Regions from separate parts of the Candidatus Poriferisodalis sp. genome, predicted to be linked through region 2. Evidence: predicted binding sites of a transcription regulator. Region 2 holds the regulator's gene; the other holds the start of a gene.

Region 1 (7,633 bases), 520 kb from region 2:
GACGTCGCCCTGCAGCGCGACGAAGCCGCCGTAGCCGACGCCCAGCAGCACGGCGAACACCACGATCTGCCAGTAGCGGTCGGATGCGAAGAACCAGATCACGTACGCCACCGGCAGCATCCCGAACGAGATCGTCAGCAAGCGCACCGACCCGAGGGCCCGGGCGAAGCTGGTCAGCAGCAGGCGCCCGACGATGCTCGCGCCGCCGACGACCGACAGCAGCAGCGCTGCCGCGCTGGCGCTGATGCCGGCCGAGCGGGCGAAGGGGATGATGGCAGCGAGCGAGCCGATCACCGGCACCGCGAACAGAGCGGAGCCGATCGTCAGCAGCCAGAACGCCTTCGTCCGGCAGACACGGCGAACGTGCTCGCGCGGATGAGCGGTCGCGACGATCGGCGTGCGCCGCACCAGCACGAAGCACACGACGTAGGTGATCGCTGCGATGACGGCCAGCCACCGGAAGGCCTCGCGCCAGCCCAGGATCTCGATCATGCGCTCGGCCAGCGGTACCAAGAACATGGTGCCCAGGCCGGGCCCCGTCGCGACCAGCCCTTGGGACACTGCCCGGTGCCGCAGGAACCATGACGCTGCCGTCGCGAACAGCGGTGAGACGAACAGGCCCGCCCCGAAGCCGCAGCCGATGCCGTAGACGACGTAGCCGTGCCAGATCTGCGACACCGACGAGGTCAGGACTAGGCCGGCTACGAACATTGCGCCGCCCACCGCCAGCAGCGGCCGCGGCCCCAGCCGATGCAGCAGCGGGCCCGAGATGATCCCGGTGCTGAAGAACAGCAGCGTGGCGATTCCGATCATCACCGAGGTGCCGCCCTGGCCGGTTCCGAACTCGGCCGACATCGACTCGATGAACGCGCCGAACGTGTAGATGGTGCCGAAGGCCACGCCGCATGACAGGCCGGCGCCGACCGCCACCAGCCAGGCGCGCCACGAGTCGATCAGCTCAGGCTGGCTCGCGAGCGGGGGAGCGGCACCTGCCACAGGAATGGAATTCAGCCGTCTGTGCTGTCGCCGGTGCTGATGTCGGCGACGAGATCGCCTACCCGCATCTCACCGTCGTGCGTCTGGCCGCCCAGTTCAATGAACTGCTCCATGGCGGGCTGCGCTTCCGGCGTGCGCAGGAGCCGTTGGAAGAGGTATCGCTCCTCGAACATGCCGTCCCTGAGGGGGAGTTCGTCGGCCGCATTGACGGCTTGCTTGGCCAGCGCGACGGCCTGGGGCGGGAACTTCGCGATGCGGTATGCCAGATCGGTGACGAACGGCCGCAGCTCGTCGGCGGGCAGTGCACGGTTGAGGTAGCCCCATTGTTCGGCCGTCTGCGCACCGATGTCGACGCCGCCCAGGATCACCTCCATGGCGCGGCCGCGCCCGACCAGACGGGGGAGCCGCTGCGTGCCGGTGCCGCCGGGCAGGATGCCGATCGGCACCTCCATCTGGTTGATGACCGTGCGGTCGAGCGCGCCGAAGCGCATGTCGCACGACATCGACAGCTCGCTGCCTCCGCCGCCGACTCGTCCGCCGATCTCGACAATGGTGGCTTTGGGCATCGTGCGGTACGTCTCGCACATGGCGTGGAACCCGACGTGTTCCGTGGGTCGTTCGGCGGGGCCATCGGTCGGGTAGCCCAGGATCGCCGTCACGTCGAAGTGGGCGATGAAGAAATCCGGGTTGTCGCTGCGGAGCACCACCACCCGCACCGAGTCGTCATCGGCGACGTGAACGCTGAACTTCGCGAGCTCGCGGAACAGCGCCGGCGTCATCACGTTGATCGGCGGGGCGTCGATGGTGGCGAACACGACACCCGCGTCGCGCTCGATGTGCAGCAGCTCGAAGTCGTTGTCGGTCATCGCAGCGGATTTCTCAGCAGAGGGGCTCATGGGTCGCAGCGTGCCACATGTGCGCGACACGATGGCGTGCTCGCCGCCGCTCGGCACACGGCGGCTCAAGGCTTGACACGAACTGATGTTCGGAACTACATTTCTGTCATTCGCGCACGGCAGAAAACCACCCGTGAGTTGTCACACCCCGCTTCTACGGTGCTCCAAGACGGCATCGCACACCGGGTGCGGCCGAACGGGAGTCCGAGGAGGACGACATGAGTCAGCAAGACACAGAACGGGACCGGGCGCTGGACATGACGCTCACGCAGATCCGCCGCCAGTTCGGCGACGGATCCGTGATGAAGATGGGCGAGAAGCACCACATGGCGGTCGAGGCGATCTCCTCGGGCAGCCTCGCGATCGACCTGGCGCTCGGCATCGGGGGCTTTCCCCGCGGCCGGGTGGTGGAGGTGTACGGCCCTGAGGCATCGGGCAAGTCCACGCTCGCCATGCACTTGGTGGCCGAGGCGCAGCGAACCGGCGGCGTGTGCGCCTATGTCGACGCTGAGCATGCGATGGATCCGGTGTATGCGAAGAACATCGGCGTCGATGTCGACGAGCTGCTGATCTCCCAGCCCGACACCGGCGAGCAGGCGCTCGAGATCACCGACATGCTCATCCGCTCGGGTGCCATCGATGTCGTGGTCGTCGACTCGGTGGCGGCGCTTACGCCGCGGGCAGAGATCGAGGGCGAGATGGGCGACACCCATGTCGGCCTGCAGGCACGCCTCATGTCCCAGGCGCTGCGCAAGCTCACCGCCAACCTGAACAAGACCAAGACGATCTGCGTGTTCATCAACCAGCTGCGCGAGAAGATCGGCGTGATGTTCGGCAGCCCCGAGACCACCTCGGGCGGCCGGGCGCTGAAGTTCTATTCGTCCGTGCGGATCGACATCCGCCGCATCGAGGCCATCAAGGTCGAGGGCGAGGTCGTGGGCGGTCGCACTCGCGTCAAGGTCGTCAAGAACAAGGTGGCGCCGCCTTTCCGCCAGGCCGAGTTCGACATCATGTACGGGCAGGGCATCAGCCGTGAGGGCTCGCTGCTCGACGTGGGTGTCGAGCACGGCATCGTGAAGAAGTCGGGTGCTTGGTACACCTACGAGGGCGAGCAGCTGGGTCAGGGCCGCGAGAACGCCAAGAAGTTCCTGATCGCGAATCCCGAGGTCACCGTCGAGATCGACGGCCGGATCCGCACCGCGCTCGGCATCGGGGCCGATGGCGAGGCAGACGACGATGCCGACGTGCTCGACCGCCTCGACGATGCGCAGTCGGCACGCTCCGAGGGTGCCAGCGTCGATTGACGCCCCGATCTGCTCGATACAGGTGCCACAGCGGGCGGCCCATGGGCCATCCTGACGAACCGGCACCGCACGGCGGTGTTGTCGTAGCCTGATCCGGTCGTAGGCGAGCGGGGCGATCCGGCTTCGGATCAGGAGCCTCGGATCGGGGAGAGTCAGGTGGCGCAGCAGACCGGGAAGCAGAAGGTCGACAAACAGAAGACCGACAAGCCGCAGAACGTCTTCAACTTCGACTATTCCCGCGACGTCGACGGCCGCCCGCCGCAGTCGTACTACGACGACATCAAGCGGCGGTTCGCTGAAGAACGCGATCTGCGGCTGGGCTACCGGCCTCCGGGCACGCAGATCTACACGTCGGAGCTTGTCGGCGATTTCGCCCGCTACGAGGAGGATCCGTACGCAGCCGAGCGCATCGAGCGCCCGCCCGTGCACGACGAGGTCGAGGTGCTGTTCATCGGGGGCGGGTTCTCGGCGCTGCTGACCTCTGCCCGGCTGCGCCAGAAGGGCGTGGAGAGCATCCGCATCGTCGAGCGCGGCGCCGATGTCGGCGGCACCTGGTACTGGAACCGGTACCCGGGGGTGGCCTGCGATGTCGTCTCGTACGACTACCTGCCCTTGCTGGATGAGACCGGCTACGTGCCGTCGCGGCACTACGCCACCGGCGACGAGATCTACGAGTACTGCCGGCTGATCGCCCGCAAGTACGACCTCTACGACCTGGCGATGTTCCAGACCACCGTGACGTCGACCGTCTGGGACGGCGAGGCGGAGGTGTGGCGCATCGGCACCGACCGTGGCGATGAGATCACCGCACAGTTCGTCATCTGCGCCAACGGCACCCTCGCCAAGCCGAAGCTGGCCGTCATCGAGGGCATGGAGCGCTTCACCGGTCATTCCTTCCACACGTCGCGGTGGGACTACGACTACACCGGCGACGACCTCGAGAACCTCAGCGACAAGCGGGTCGGCATCATCGGCACCGGCGCGACGGCAGTGCAGGCCATCCCGCAGCTCGGCGAGATGTCCAAGGAGCTGTACGTCTTCCAGCGGACGCCATCCTCGATCGACATCCGCGACGACTGGGAGACCGACCAGGACTGGGCGGCGAAGCTGCAGCCGGGCTGGCAGGCACGCCGGCGCGAGCGAGCCATGGCCGGGCCTCGCCTGAGCGACGAGCAGAAGGCGCGCCGTGCGGCGATGTCTCGCGACGAGAAGATCCGCCGCCAGGAGAACGCCAACATCGACGCCATGATGCGCATCCACCGGCGCATCGACGAGGTTGTGGAAGACCCCGCAACGGCCGAGGCGCTCAAGCCCTGGTACATGCTCATGTGCAAGCGGCCGTGCTTCCACAACGACTACCTGCCCACGTTCAACCGGCCGAATGTGCACCTGGTCGATACCCAGGGCAAGGGCATCACCCAGATCACCGAGCAGGGCCCGCTCTTCGACGGCACCCAGTACGAGCTCGACCTGCTGATCTACGCCACCGGATTCGAGGTGCAGAAGACCGGCATCTACAACCGCATCGTCGGCGAGAACGACCTGGAGCTGACCGACAAGTACGCAGACGGCATCCGCACGCTGCTGGGCATTCACACCGCCGGCTACCCGAACCTGTTCATCATGGGCGGCTATCAGGCCTTCTTCGCGTTCAACCTGACCGACGTGCTCAACAGCCAGGGCGAGCACATCTCCGAGTGCATCGACTTCGTGCGCCGGGGCGGCCTGCAGACCATGGATTGCCTGCCCGAGGCCGAGGAATGGTGGGTGCAGCAGGTCATCGCCAACCGCGGCAAGACCACCCGCAACCGCGATTGCACACCCGGCTACTACAACTTCGAAGGCGCCGAGAACCGCCGCCAGGACGGCAACTTCAACGGCAACATCAAGCAGTACTTGGGCTTCATGGCCCACGCCCGCGAGAACATGTCGGAGAACTTCGCTTTCACGCAGCGCTGACCGCGGCCTGATCTGACTGAATTCAACCTGCCTTCCGCCTTTGGGCGCGCCCCTAGCCTTGACGCCGTGACTGCGGGCGAGCAAGTGGGCGAGAACGCGGGCCGGCGCAGCTACTTCGTGCGCACCTACGGGTGCCAGATGAACGAGCACGACTCCGAGCGGATCGCCGGCCTGCTGGAAGCCGACGATCTCGTGGCCGCGACGACGATGGCCGACGCCGACGTCATCGTGCTCAACACCTGCTGCATCCGCGAGAACGCCGACAACAAGCTCTACGGGCAGCTCGGACACCTCAAGCGCCTCAAAGAGGAACGACCCGAGGTACAGATCGCCGTCGCCGGCTGCCTCGCGCAGAAGGATCAGGATCTCGTGCGCCAGCGGGCGCCCCACGTCGACGTGGTGTTCGGCACGCACAACGTGGCCCGTGCTGCCGACCTGCTGAGCGAGGCCCGTGTTTCGGGTCCGGTGACGGAGATCCTGGCCGAGTCCGACGAGTTCCCCTCGGCCCTGCCGGTTCGACGGGATGCCCAGCACGCCGCATGGGTCACGATCCAGATCGGCTGCGACAACACCTGCGCGTTCTGCATCGTGCCCTCGGTGCGGGGTCGGGAGATCTCCCGACCGTTCGGCGAGCTCATCGACGAGGTGCGCCGCCTGGCAGCCGACGGCGTCAGCGAGGTGACCCTGCTGGGCCAGAACGTCAACAGCTACGGCCGCGACGTGACCCTGGCGCTCCGCCCCACGAACGGCTCACCCGGTGCGGACGCCGCCGCTGAAGCTGCGTGGCGGGCTGGCGAGGTCTGGACCAGCGGGCGGCGCACGGCCCGCCCGCTGTTCGGCGATCTGCTGCGGGCGGTCGGCGCGGTCGATGGCATCGAGCGCGTGCGCTTCACCAGCCCACACCCGAAGGACCTGCGAGCCGATGTCATCGCAGCCGTGGCCGAGACGCCCGCGGTGTGCGAGCACCTGCACCTGCCCCTGCAGTCCGGCAGCGACGAAGTGCTGAGGGCAATGCACAGGGGCTACAGCGCCCAGCGTTACCTGGAGCGGCTGGCGGCCGCCCGTGCCGCCGTCGACGACCTCGCGGTCAGCACCGACATCATCGTGGGCTTTCCCGGCGAGACCGAGCGCGACTTCGCGGACACGCTCGAACTGGCTGCGACGGCCCAATTCGACAGCGCGTTCACGTTCGTCTTCTCGCCACGGCCGGGCACCGAAGCCGCTGAGCTGGCCGATCAGTTCGTGGACCCCCGTGTATCGGCCGAACGCATGGAGCGGCTGCGAACCGTGATCGAGCGATCAGCTCGCCTCGGCAACGAGTCACGGGTGGGTCGCATCGAAGAGGTGCTGGTGGAGGGACCGTCAAAGCGAGATCCGGGCACGCTCACCGGTCGCACCCGGCAGAACCGCCTCGTGCACTTTGCCGCTGATGAGCCGTTGCGGACGGGCACCTACGCACGGGTGCGGGTCACCGGCGCTGCCACCTTCCACCTCAGCGGTGAACTCATTGAGGTCACCGCCCCAGCGCGACACCGCACCCGCATTCCGGTTGCTGCCCGCTGAGAGGCGCGACGCCATGGGTGGTGACAGCGGCCATCGGCCCCTGGTCATCGTGGGCCCGACGGCGTCGGGCAAGTCGGCGCTTGCGCTGGAACTGGCCAGGCGAACCCACTCGCGGCCGGACATCGCGGGTACGACGGAATTGGTGTCGGTTGACTCGATGCAGGTGTACCGGGGCATGGACATCGGCACCGCCAAGCCCACGGCCGCCGAGCAGGCCGACGTGCCGCACCACCTCATCGACCTTGTCGATCCCGCAGAGCGGTTCACTGTGGTCGACTACGCCACTGCGTTCGAAGCGGCCATGGCCGACATCACCGGCAGGGGCGCTGCCGCGCTGCTGGTCGGCGGCACCGGCCTGTACCTGCGTGCCGTCGTCGATGGTCTCACGCCGCCCCCCGAGTTCGCCGACATCGCCGCCGAGCTGGAAGCCGAGGCGTGTGCAGCAGGTGAGCCCGAGGGGACCGTCGCTCTGCACCGCCGGCTGGTCGAGCTGGACCCGCTGGCAGCCTCACGCATGGAGCCGACGAACCTGCGACGGATCGTCCGAGCCCTTTCCGTGTGCCTCGGAACCGGCCGATCGTTCTCGTCATTCGGGCCGGGGTTGCAGAGCTATCCCGAGGTCCCGTTCCGGATCGTGGGCATCGATGCCGGTCGGGCGGCGCTGGACGAGCTCATCGGCGACAGGTACCGCCAACAGATGGAGCAGGGAATGCTCGAAGAGGTGCGCCGGCTCGCTGCTCGGCCGCTGTCGCGTACGGCTGCGCAAGCTCTCGGCTACAAGGAGCTGCGAGCGCACCTGGCAGGGGAATGCACGCTCGACGAAGCACTCAACGTCGCCGTCGCACGTACCCGGCGATTTGCCCGCCGCCAGCAGCGCTGGTTCGTCCGCGACCCCAGGATCACCTGGATCTCGCA
Region 2 (7,633 bases):
CCGCTGGTGAACCAGCAGCCACGCCAGCTCTGCCTCGAATGTCGCCGCCTCGTCCGGAGATGCGAAATAGCCGTCGCTGGCCGCCCACTGGGTGACGGTGCCCGCAACGCGGTCGATGACTTGGCGCAGCGACTGCTCCCGCTCCGGCGTGCCGATGGTGCCGCGGAAGTACTTCTGGGCAACGATGTTGACCGCCGTGGGACTCCAATCGGCGGGGAACTCAACGTCGGGCTGCGAGAACGCAACCGATCCGTCGACCGCGTTCGTGATGGAGGCATCGAAGCGCTCCCACCGCACCGTGTCATAGGGATGGGCGCCATCAGCGGTGAAATGCCGCTGCAGACGCAGAGGCGCGCCGGCAGACCGGTGCCCGGGGCCGTGGCCCCGCACCCGCTGCTCCTCGGTCATCGCCACTTACCGCTGACCTCCTGCACCAGTGTCGCAAACCGGAGTCGACCCGCCGGGACGCGCCCGCGGGCCGTGCGGCCGACGGTGACAGGCGCACGCTACGGCCGCTCCCCTGTGGAACGAAAGGGGCAATGAACAGGCCTTCACGGGGACTTTCCTGTGCATAACTGGCAGATGCTGTGGATAACCGCCGGCGACAACGCCTGCCGGGACGAACGGGTGGCAGACTCGCCGCGTGCACCGGCTGTACCCGCTGCCCCCCGAACCCATCGACGCTGCGCACGCCGCCAGTCGCCAACGTGCACCGCACGCCGATCGTCCCTGGGTGATGCTCAACATGGTTGCGAGCATCGACGGGGCCGCAGCGATCGACGGCGTGTCGGGGGGGCTCTCGAGCGAACCCGACAAGGCGATGTTCGGGGCGCTGCGCGCGCAGGCCGACACGATCCTGGTCGGTGCGCGCACGGCGAACGCCGAGCGGTACCGCCCGGCGCGGCGATCTGGTGCCCGCATTGCCGTGGTCAGCGGATCGCTCAGCGTCGACCCGGACTTGCCGCTGTTCAGCCAGCCGCCAGACCCGCCGGCAGCACCGTTGCCGCTGGTGGTCACCACCGTCGGCGCAGACTGCGACGCCGCAGAACGGCTGGCCGACCGCGCGGAGCTCGTGCGCGCCGGCACCGACTCGGTGGATCTGCCTGCGTCGTTGAGACACCTGGGCTCGCTGGGGGCGCGCGTTGTGCTCTGTGAGGGAGGGCCAGCGCTCAACGCCAGCCTGCTGGCGGCCGACCTCGTCGACGAGGTGAACCTGACGCACGCGCCGCTGGCCGTGGCGACTGACGCCCCGCGCATCGCCTCTGCGCCCGGCGGCGGCTCGCCGGCCGCCGCGCCCCGCGCATTCGCGCTCGAGCAAGTCATCGCCCACGACGATGTGCTCTTCGTGCGCTGGGTGCGCTCTCGGCACTGAAGCATCGAACAAATGCGCGCTGTTTGGAACATTTGTTGTTAGTGTACTGACTGATCGGAACGAGAGTTCCTTCCCTTCGATGGGAGCACCCGATCAGGCCGGGCAGCAGATGCCGGGCGCGCCGGGACCGACCCGAAAGGTTCACCATGCAAGCAACGAGTGCCGCAGGTCAGCGGATCGCACACCTCAACGAGCGTCAGCGCGCCATGCTCGACTTCATCGACGTGACGCAGCGCGAGCGCGGCTATCCCCCGTCGGTCCGCGAGATCGGCAACGAGGTCAATCTCAACTCGCCTGCGACCGTGCACCGCCACCTGCGAACGCTCGAGGCCGACGGATGGATCCGGCGCGACCCATCGCGGCCCAGGGCGCTCATCATCAACTGCGACTGGCAGACAGGAGTGAAGGGCGAGCGGCGACCGGCCCGTCACGTGGCGCTCATCGGGGAGGTTGCAGCAGGCACCGACGTGCTCGCCCAGCAGAACGTCGAGGAGCTGCTGCCGCTGCCGGCCGATTTCACGGGCAGCGGCGAGCTCTTCATGCTGCGAGTGCGGGGCGACTCGATGATCGATGTCGGCATCTGGGATCGCGACTACGTGGTGGCGCGCCACCAGCCCGACGCGGAGGTCGGCGACATCGTCGTGGCCGGCATCGATGGCGAAGAGGGCACCGTCAAGCGCTACCGGCGCGACGGCGACAACGTCGTCCTCGAACCGGCAAATCAAAGCCACGGTCCGATCATCCGCCCCGCCGACGAAGTCACCATCTACGGAAAGGTCGTGACGGTCATCCGTCGCCTATAGCGGCGGGCAATTCGACACAGCGGCGCTTGTAAGCGCTGTGTGCTCAACTTGACCGGTGTTCACGGTTCTGACCCAGCCGCCTGACGATCTCGACGACACATCGCGCGTGTGGATCCCCGTCCGTTCAGGCACGGTGTTCACCGAGCCGGGCAGCGGCCTGTGCGCGAGCCCCACGGCGCCCGTCGGCGATGGCTCGCCTTCCGCCTCTTTTCTCGGCGTGCTCGATGGCCTCGGCGTCTGGGCTGTCGACATGGATCCGGCCGACGGGCCGCCGCTGGACGAGGGTGATCTCGAGCCCGTGCCGCTGCGCAAGCTCTACGGCCGCATTCCCGACGAGCACTGGCAGATCGCCGGCCGCGCCGCACCGATCGTGGAGTTCGAGGGAACCCATCGCTATTGCGGACGTTGCGGGAGCCTGACAAACACCAACGCCTCAGATCGGGCAAGAGTCTGCAGCAACTGCGGTCACATGGCGTTTCCGAGGCTCAGCCCCGCCATGATCGTTCTCGTCGAACGCGGCCCCGAGGTGTTGCTCGCCTGGGGCCGGCAGTTCCCCGGCCGCTTCTACAGCGCACTCGCCGGCTTCGTCGAACCCGGTGAGAGCCTCGAGGACGCCGTGGCCCGGGAGGTCTACGAGGAAGTCCAGATCACGGTCGACAACGTCCGCTACTTCGGAAGCCAGCCGTGGCCATTCCCGCACTCGCTGATGTGCGGCTTTACCTGCGAATGGCAAGCCGGCGAGATCGAGATCGACCCCGAAGAGATCGTCGAAGCCGGTTGGTACACCGCAGACAGCCTGCCCCCGTGCCCGCGCGGCGGGATGTCGATTGCCGGCTGGCTCATCGACGACTGGCTGAAGCGAACCGCAGCCGGCTGATCAGGCGCGGTGCCAGGTGGCGCCGTCGGGGCCGTCGGCGACGACGATGCCTGCGGCCGCCAGATCGTCCCGGATACGGTCGGCGGTGTCGAAGTCGCGAGCTGATCGCGCCGCAGCCCTCTGTGCCAGCAATACGTCCACCTCGGCATCGGCGAGCCCGCCGTCGCGGTGATCTTCGCCGCCGTCATCACCGCAGGTGAGCCCCACCACGCCGAGCAGGTGGAGTGCCGTGCGAGCCGATCGGGAAGCCTCGGCAGGCGCTGCTCCGTCGAGTGAAGCGTTCGCCCGGCGCACGAGGCGGAAGATCACGTCGAGCGCTGTGGGCGTGGAGAAATCGTCGTCCATGGCCGCTGCGAACGCCGTCACGGCTTCGACATCCACGTCGGGAACAGACCCGCGTTCGATGTCAGGCCGCCGCACTGCAGCCTCGATGCCGTCCGGGAAGCCTGCAGCGGAGACCCGGCGGGCGAACGCATCGAGCCGGCCGACAGCGCTGCGGGCCGCTTCAAGCGAGTCGGACCCCATCTCCATGGTCCGGCGGTAGTGGGTCTGCAGCACCAGCAGGCGCACAGCGCGGGGGCCGACTGCGTCGATCGCTTCGGCGAGCTGGGTGTAGTTGCCCAGCGACTTGGCCATCTTCTGGCTGCCGACGTTCACCATGGCGCTGTGCACCCAGTAGCGGGCAAACGCCTCGCCCATGGCGGTCACCTGGGCGCACTCGTTCTGGTGGTGGGGAAAGACCAGGTCGTCTCCCCCTCCGTGGATGTCGAAGCCGGGCCCGAGCGCGCTGAGCGACATCGCCACGCACTCCGTGTGCCAGCCGGGCCGGCCCTCCCCCCACGGCGTTTCCCAGCGCGGCTCTCCCGGCTGCGCGGCCTTCCAGAGCGCGAAGTCCAGCGGTGAACGCTTGTCGGGGTCGACGTCGACGCGCGCGCCAGCATCCGCGTTGAGCTGCTCGGTTGTCCGGCCCGCCAAATCGCCGTACCCAGGGGCAGCGTCGACGGCGAAGTACACGCCCTTGCCCGGCACGTCGTACGCGGCACCGAGCGACCGCAGCTCAGCGATCACGTCGATCATCTGCGAGATGAAGTGTGTGGCGTGAGGCCGCGAATGGGCCCGCAGCACGCCGAGCCGATCCATCTGCTCGTCATATGCGGCTGTGAATTCTGCGGCGACATCGGCCTCGGAGCGCTGCTCGCGCTGGGCGCGCTCCACGATCTTGTCGTCGATGTCGGTGACATTCGATGCCAACGTCACCTCATATCCAGACCACTCCAAGTAGCGCCGGATGACGTCGTAGGTCAGCGCAGTGCGGCCGTGGCCGAGGTGGGGCACGTCATAGACCGTCGGACCGCAGACATACATGGAGATCTCGCCCGGCGTCCGCGGGACGAAGGCGGTCTTGCGCCGCGTCATCGTGTCGAAGATCTGCAAGCTCACTGATGCCGGAGTCCCGATCGGGCTGCAAGGGTACCGATGCGGTTCAGAGGCAAACCCTGGATTTTCTCTTCAGCCGGCAGCGATGGTCACGCTCCAGACCGCGAGGTTGTGGAACGCGTGCAGCACCAGACCCGCCCACCAGCCGTACCGCACCCGCGCAATGGTGAACATGAGGCCCAGCCAGATCTGCGGGCTCACCACCAGCGGTGCCACGACAACAGTGGCGAAGGTCCAGCTCACGTCGTAGTTGGCGAGATGCACGACGCCGAACGCGGCGAGCGAGCACCACACCGGCCAGCGCGGATGAGCCTCCCACCAGCGAGCAACGCTGCCACGCCAAGTCGGAGGCTCCGGCCCGGCATCGACCGCGGCCTCGGGCCGCGCCACCCCGGCGACGAGCGACTGGATCCACAGGGCTCCCGAGAGCAGCACGATGAGGGCGAAGACGGACGCAACGACGATGACGGGACCGTCGCCGCCCGCAAAGTTCAGCAACCCGAATGCCCCGGTGGCTGCGAGCACGCCCAGGCGCAGGCGGGCGGCCAGAGGGAGCCGGAACACGAACTCCTCGATCACGGGCGCGATCAGCGCGACGAGCAGCAATTGCTCCACGAGGGGCCGTTCGAGCAACTCGGTCTCGAGGGTGTTCACATAGCCGGTTCGCGCCGCGAGCAGCGACACCACGAGCAACGCGAGCGAGCCGCCGAGCCCGATGACGAACAGCAGGGCGAGGCCCCCGGGCCAGTGCCTCCGATTCGTGGCGGCGCGCCAGTCCGGATGAGCGCCGAAGCGCGGGCTGATCGTGCTCCACACGCCCCCTGGCGCGCCGGCGTCAGCGGGTGGAGTGCCCTCGTTGCTCAAGCGCCGTCGACCTACCCGGCTTCTTCGTCGTCTTCGTCGGGATCGTCCGGGCGGGCTTCGGGATAGAGGTGCTCGAGGCTTCCCGGCTCGACCCTGCATTCCTCGATGAACGTGTCCACATCGCTCAATCGCAACCGGATGACACGTCCGAACCGGTACGCCGGCAGGTCACCCCGGTCAATGAAGCGGTACAGCGTCCGGGTGGTGATGCCCATGCGGTCTGCGGCCTTCAGCGTGGACAGCCAGACGATCTCTTCGTAGGGAACCTGGTGCTGTTCTTCGCCTGCTGCACCGTTGTCGCCTGATTCGGTCGGCTCCTCAGCCATCTCGCACCTCGCAGTCGGTCGGCTGTTGGCGCTCGAGGGACGTGATCGATCCCTGCGGGCCAACGCTAGTGCGCGAACCGGCGGCCAACGTGCATTTCAACATCAACCATTGATATTACGCGCTATACCGCCATATCTATGCGACCTACTGAGTCAGTTTGCTGAAGTTTTGATAATTATTTGGTGACTTCACACCAACATGGTTAAGTCTGCGGCGTGCCCGCAGATCCGCTGTCGCCAACCGATCATCGGGCTCTGCCGCCTGCACCTGCCACAAGCCGCCCCAGCGGAGGTAGCCGGTCATCGCTTCGCCCACGCGTCATCGCAGGTGCGGTCTTGTGCAGTGCTGCAGCCCTGGGACTGTGGTGGGCGTTCGAGCAGTCAGCGGCTGCGCCCGAAACCAGCTACGTGGTCGCGCGGACGCGGCTCGCTCCGGGCAGGGTGATCGAGCCGGCAGATGTTGCCTTGGTCTCCATCCGCTTGCCAGCCGAGATCGAAGCGACCGTCTTCGGCGAGGGCGACGGCGATGACGTGGTGGGCAGCGTGGTGCTCGAAGCCATTCACGCCGGGGAATTGCTCGCCCGGGGTGACGTCGGTCCGCGCCGATCAACTGCCGGTCGAGACGCGGGTTATGCCGTTGCTGTCGAGCTCGATCGTCCCGGGGCCCTCAACGGGCTGATCGCGGCCGGCGAACGAGTCGACGTCGTCGTCACGGGTTCCAACCTCGTCGCTACAGCCGCCTCGCATGCGTCAAGTCTCGTGGCAGCCGACGCCCTCGTGCTCGATGTCGACGACTTCGCTGGCGCAGGACAGCCGTCGGGCACAGTCACCGTCACCCTGCAGGTGCACGACCGCGCTGCCGCGGTCTCGGTTGCCGCAGCCGCCGACGCGGGTTCCATCACATTGATCCGTCCCTGGGGAGCATCACCACAGGTGGCGCCATGACCGATCCGTCAACCCTCGCCGAGATCGAACGGTCGGTTTCGGAGCGCGCCCGGCACTGCGGCCTGGACCCGCGTGGGCCAGGCGCGCATCGGGCAGTCACGGGGCTCGCCCACGAGGAGATCCGGCGCTGGAATCTCGGCTTCAAGAGCGGCGTTCACAGCAGTGCGATCGACGACGCCGACGCCGTTGCCGACCGGGTCGTGCGCAACCTGCTCGGTTACGGACCGCTCGAAGCGCCGCTGGCCGATGCCGATGTCTGGGAGATCATGGTCAATGCCCCCCATGAGATCTTCGTCAAGCGCCACCACGGTCCGAGCGGTCAGCACGACGAGTCGTTCCACGATGACGAGCACGTCCGACGCACGCTGACGAGAATCATCGACGACGCGACGGCATCCCACCGCAAGCTGGATCCCAGCGAGGGACTGCAGGACGCACAACTCGACAATGGCGCCCGCCTGCACATCGTCCATCCCGACATCGGCCGCGGCGGTCACCTCATCTTCAACATCCGCAAGTTCACCGGGATCGCATTCTCGAGCCTGGGCGAGCTGACTTCGGTCGGGACGCTGACCGGCGAGATCGCCGAGTTCCTGCGCACTGCTGTGCGTGCCCGGCTGTCGATTCTGATCGCAGGCGCACCCGGCAGCGGCAAGACAACGCTGTTGGGATGCTGCGCTGCCGAACTCGACCCGAGCCTGCGGGTGGTCACCGCCGAGGAAGTGTTCGAGCTCGACATCGGGCTGCCCAACGTCGCCGGCATGCAGACCCGGCCGGGCCGGACCGAGCGAGCTCCCGTCGACTTGCGGCGCCTGGTGGCCGGCTTCCTGAGAATGGCGCCGGATGTGGCCATCGTGGGCGAGGTGCGAGACCGCGAAGCGGTGCCCTTGCTGCTCGCGCTCTCCAGTGGGGTCACCGGCTACGCGACCATCCACGCGGGATCCGCACGCCAGGCGCTCGGCCGGCTGCGGCTCATGTGCCAGCTCGCACCTGATGTGGGCGAGATGCC

Evidence for each region. Region 2 encodes LexA, which represses DNA repair genes until DNA is damaged. Its sites were predicted from a motif close to CGAACNNNNGTTCG; they were not measured.
Region 1: a site for LexA is predicted at 1,971-1,984, ahead of recA (recombinase RecA). Genes of this name have one in related genera too.

What each region holds. Positions count from the first base shown of each region.
Region 1 covers NZ_OZ244781.1:2,313,722-2,321,354, forward strand. The annotation lists gene ACOQPE_RS10295 (MFS transporter) at 1-996, opposite strand, end outside; gene ACOQPE_RS10300 (enoyl-CoA hydratase/isomerase family protein) at 1,008-1,892, opposite strand; gene recA (recombinase RecA) at 2,111-3,196, shown strand; gene ACOQPE_RS10310 (flavin-containing monooxygenase) at 3,353-5,155, shown strand; gene ACOQPE_RS10315 (MiaB/RimO family radical SAM methylthiotransferase) at 5,222-6,718, shown strand; gene miaA (tRNA (adenosine(37)-N6)-dimethylallyltransferase MiaA) at 6,732-7,633, shown strand, end outside.
Region 2 covers NZ_OZ244781.1:2,836,584-2,844,216, reverse strand. The annotation lists gene ACOQPE_RS12645 (vitamin B12-dependent ribonucleotide reductase) at 1-408, opposite strand, end outside; gene ACOQPE_RS12640 (dihydrofolate reductase family protein) at 644-1,372, shown strand; gene lexA (transcriptional repressor LexA) at 1,519-2,175, shown strand; gene nudC (NAD(+) diphosphatase) at 2,231-3,052, shown strand; gene cysS (cysteine--tRNA ligase) at 3,053-4,492, opposite strand; gene ACOQPE_RS12620 (type II CAAX prenyl endopeptidase Rce1 family protein) at 4,562-5,353, opposite strand; gene ACOQPE_RS12615 (helix-turn-helix domain-containing protein) at 5,365-5,679, opposite strand; gene ACOQPE_RS12610 (RcpC/CpaB family pilus assembly protein) at 6,016-6,624, shown strand; gene ACOQPE_RS12605 (CpaF family protein) at 6,621-7,633, shown strand, end outside.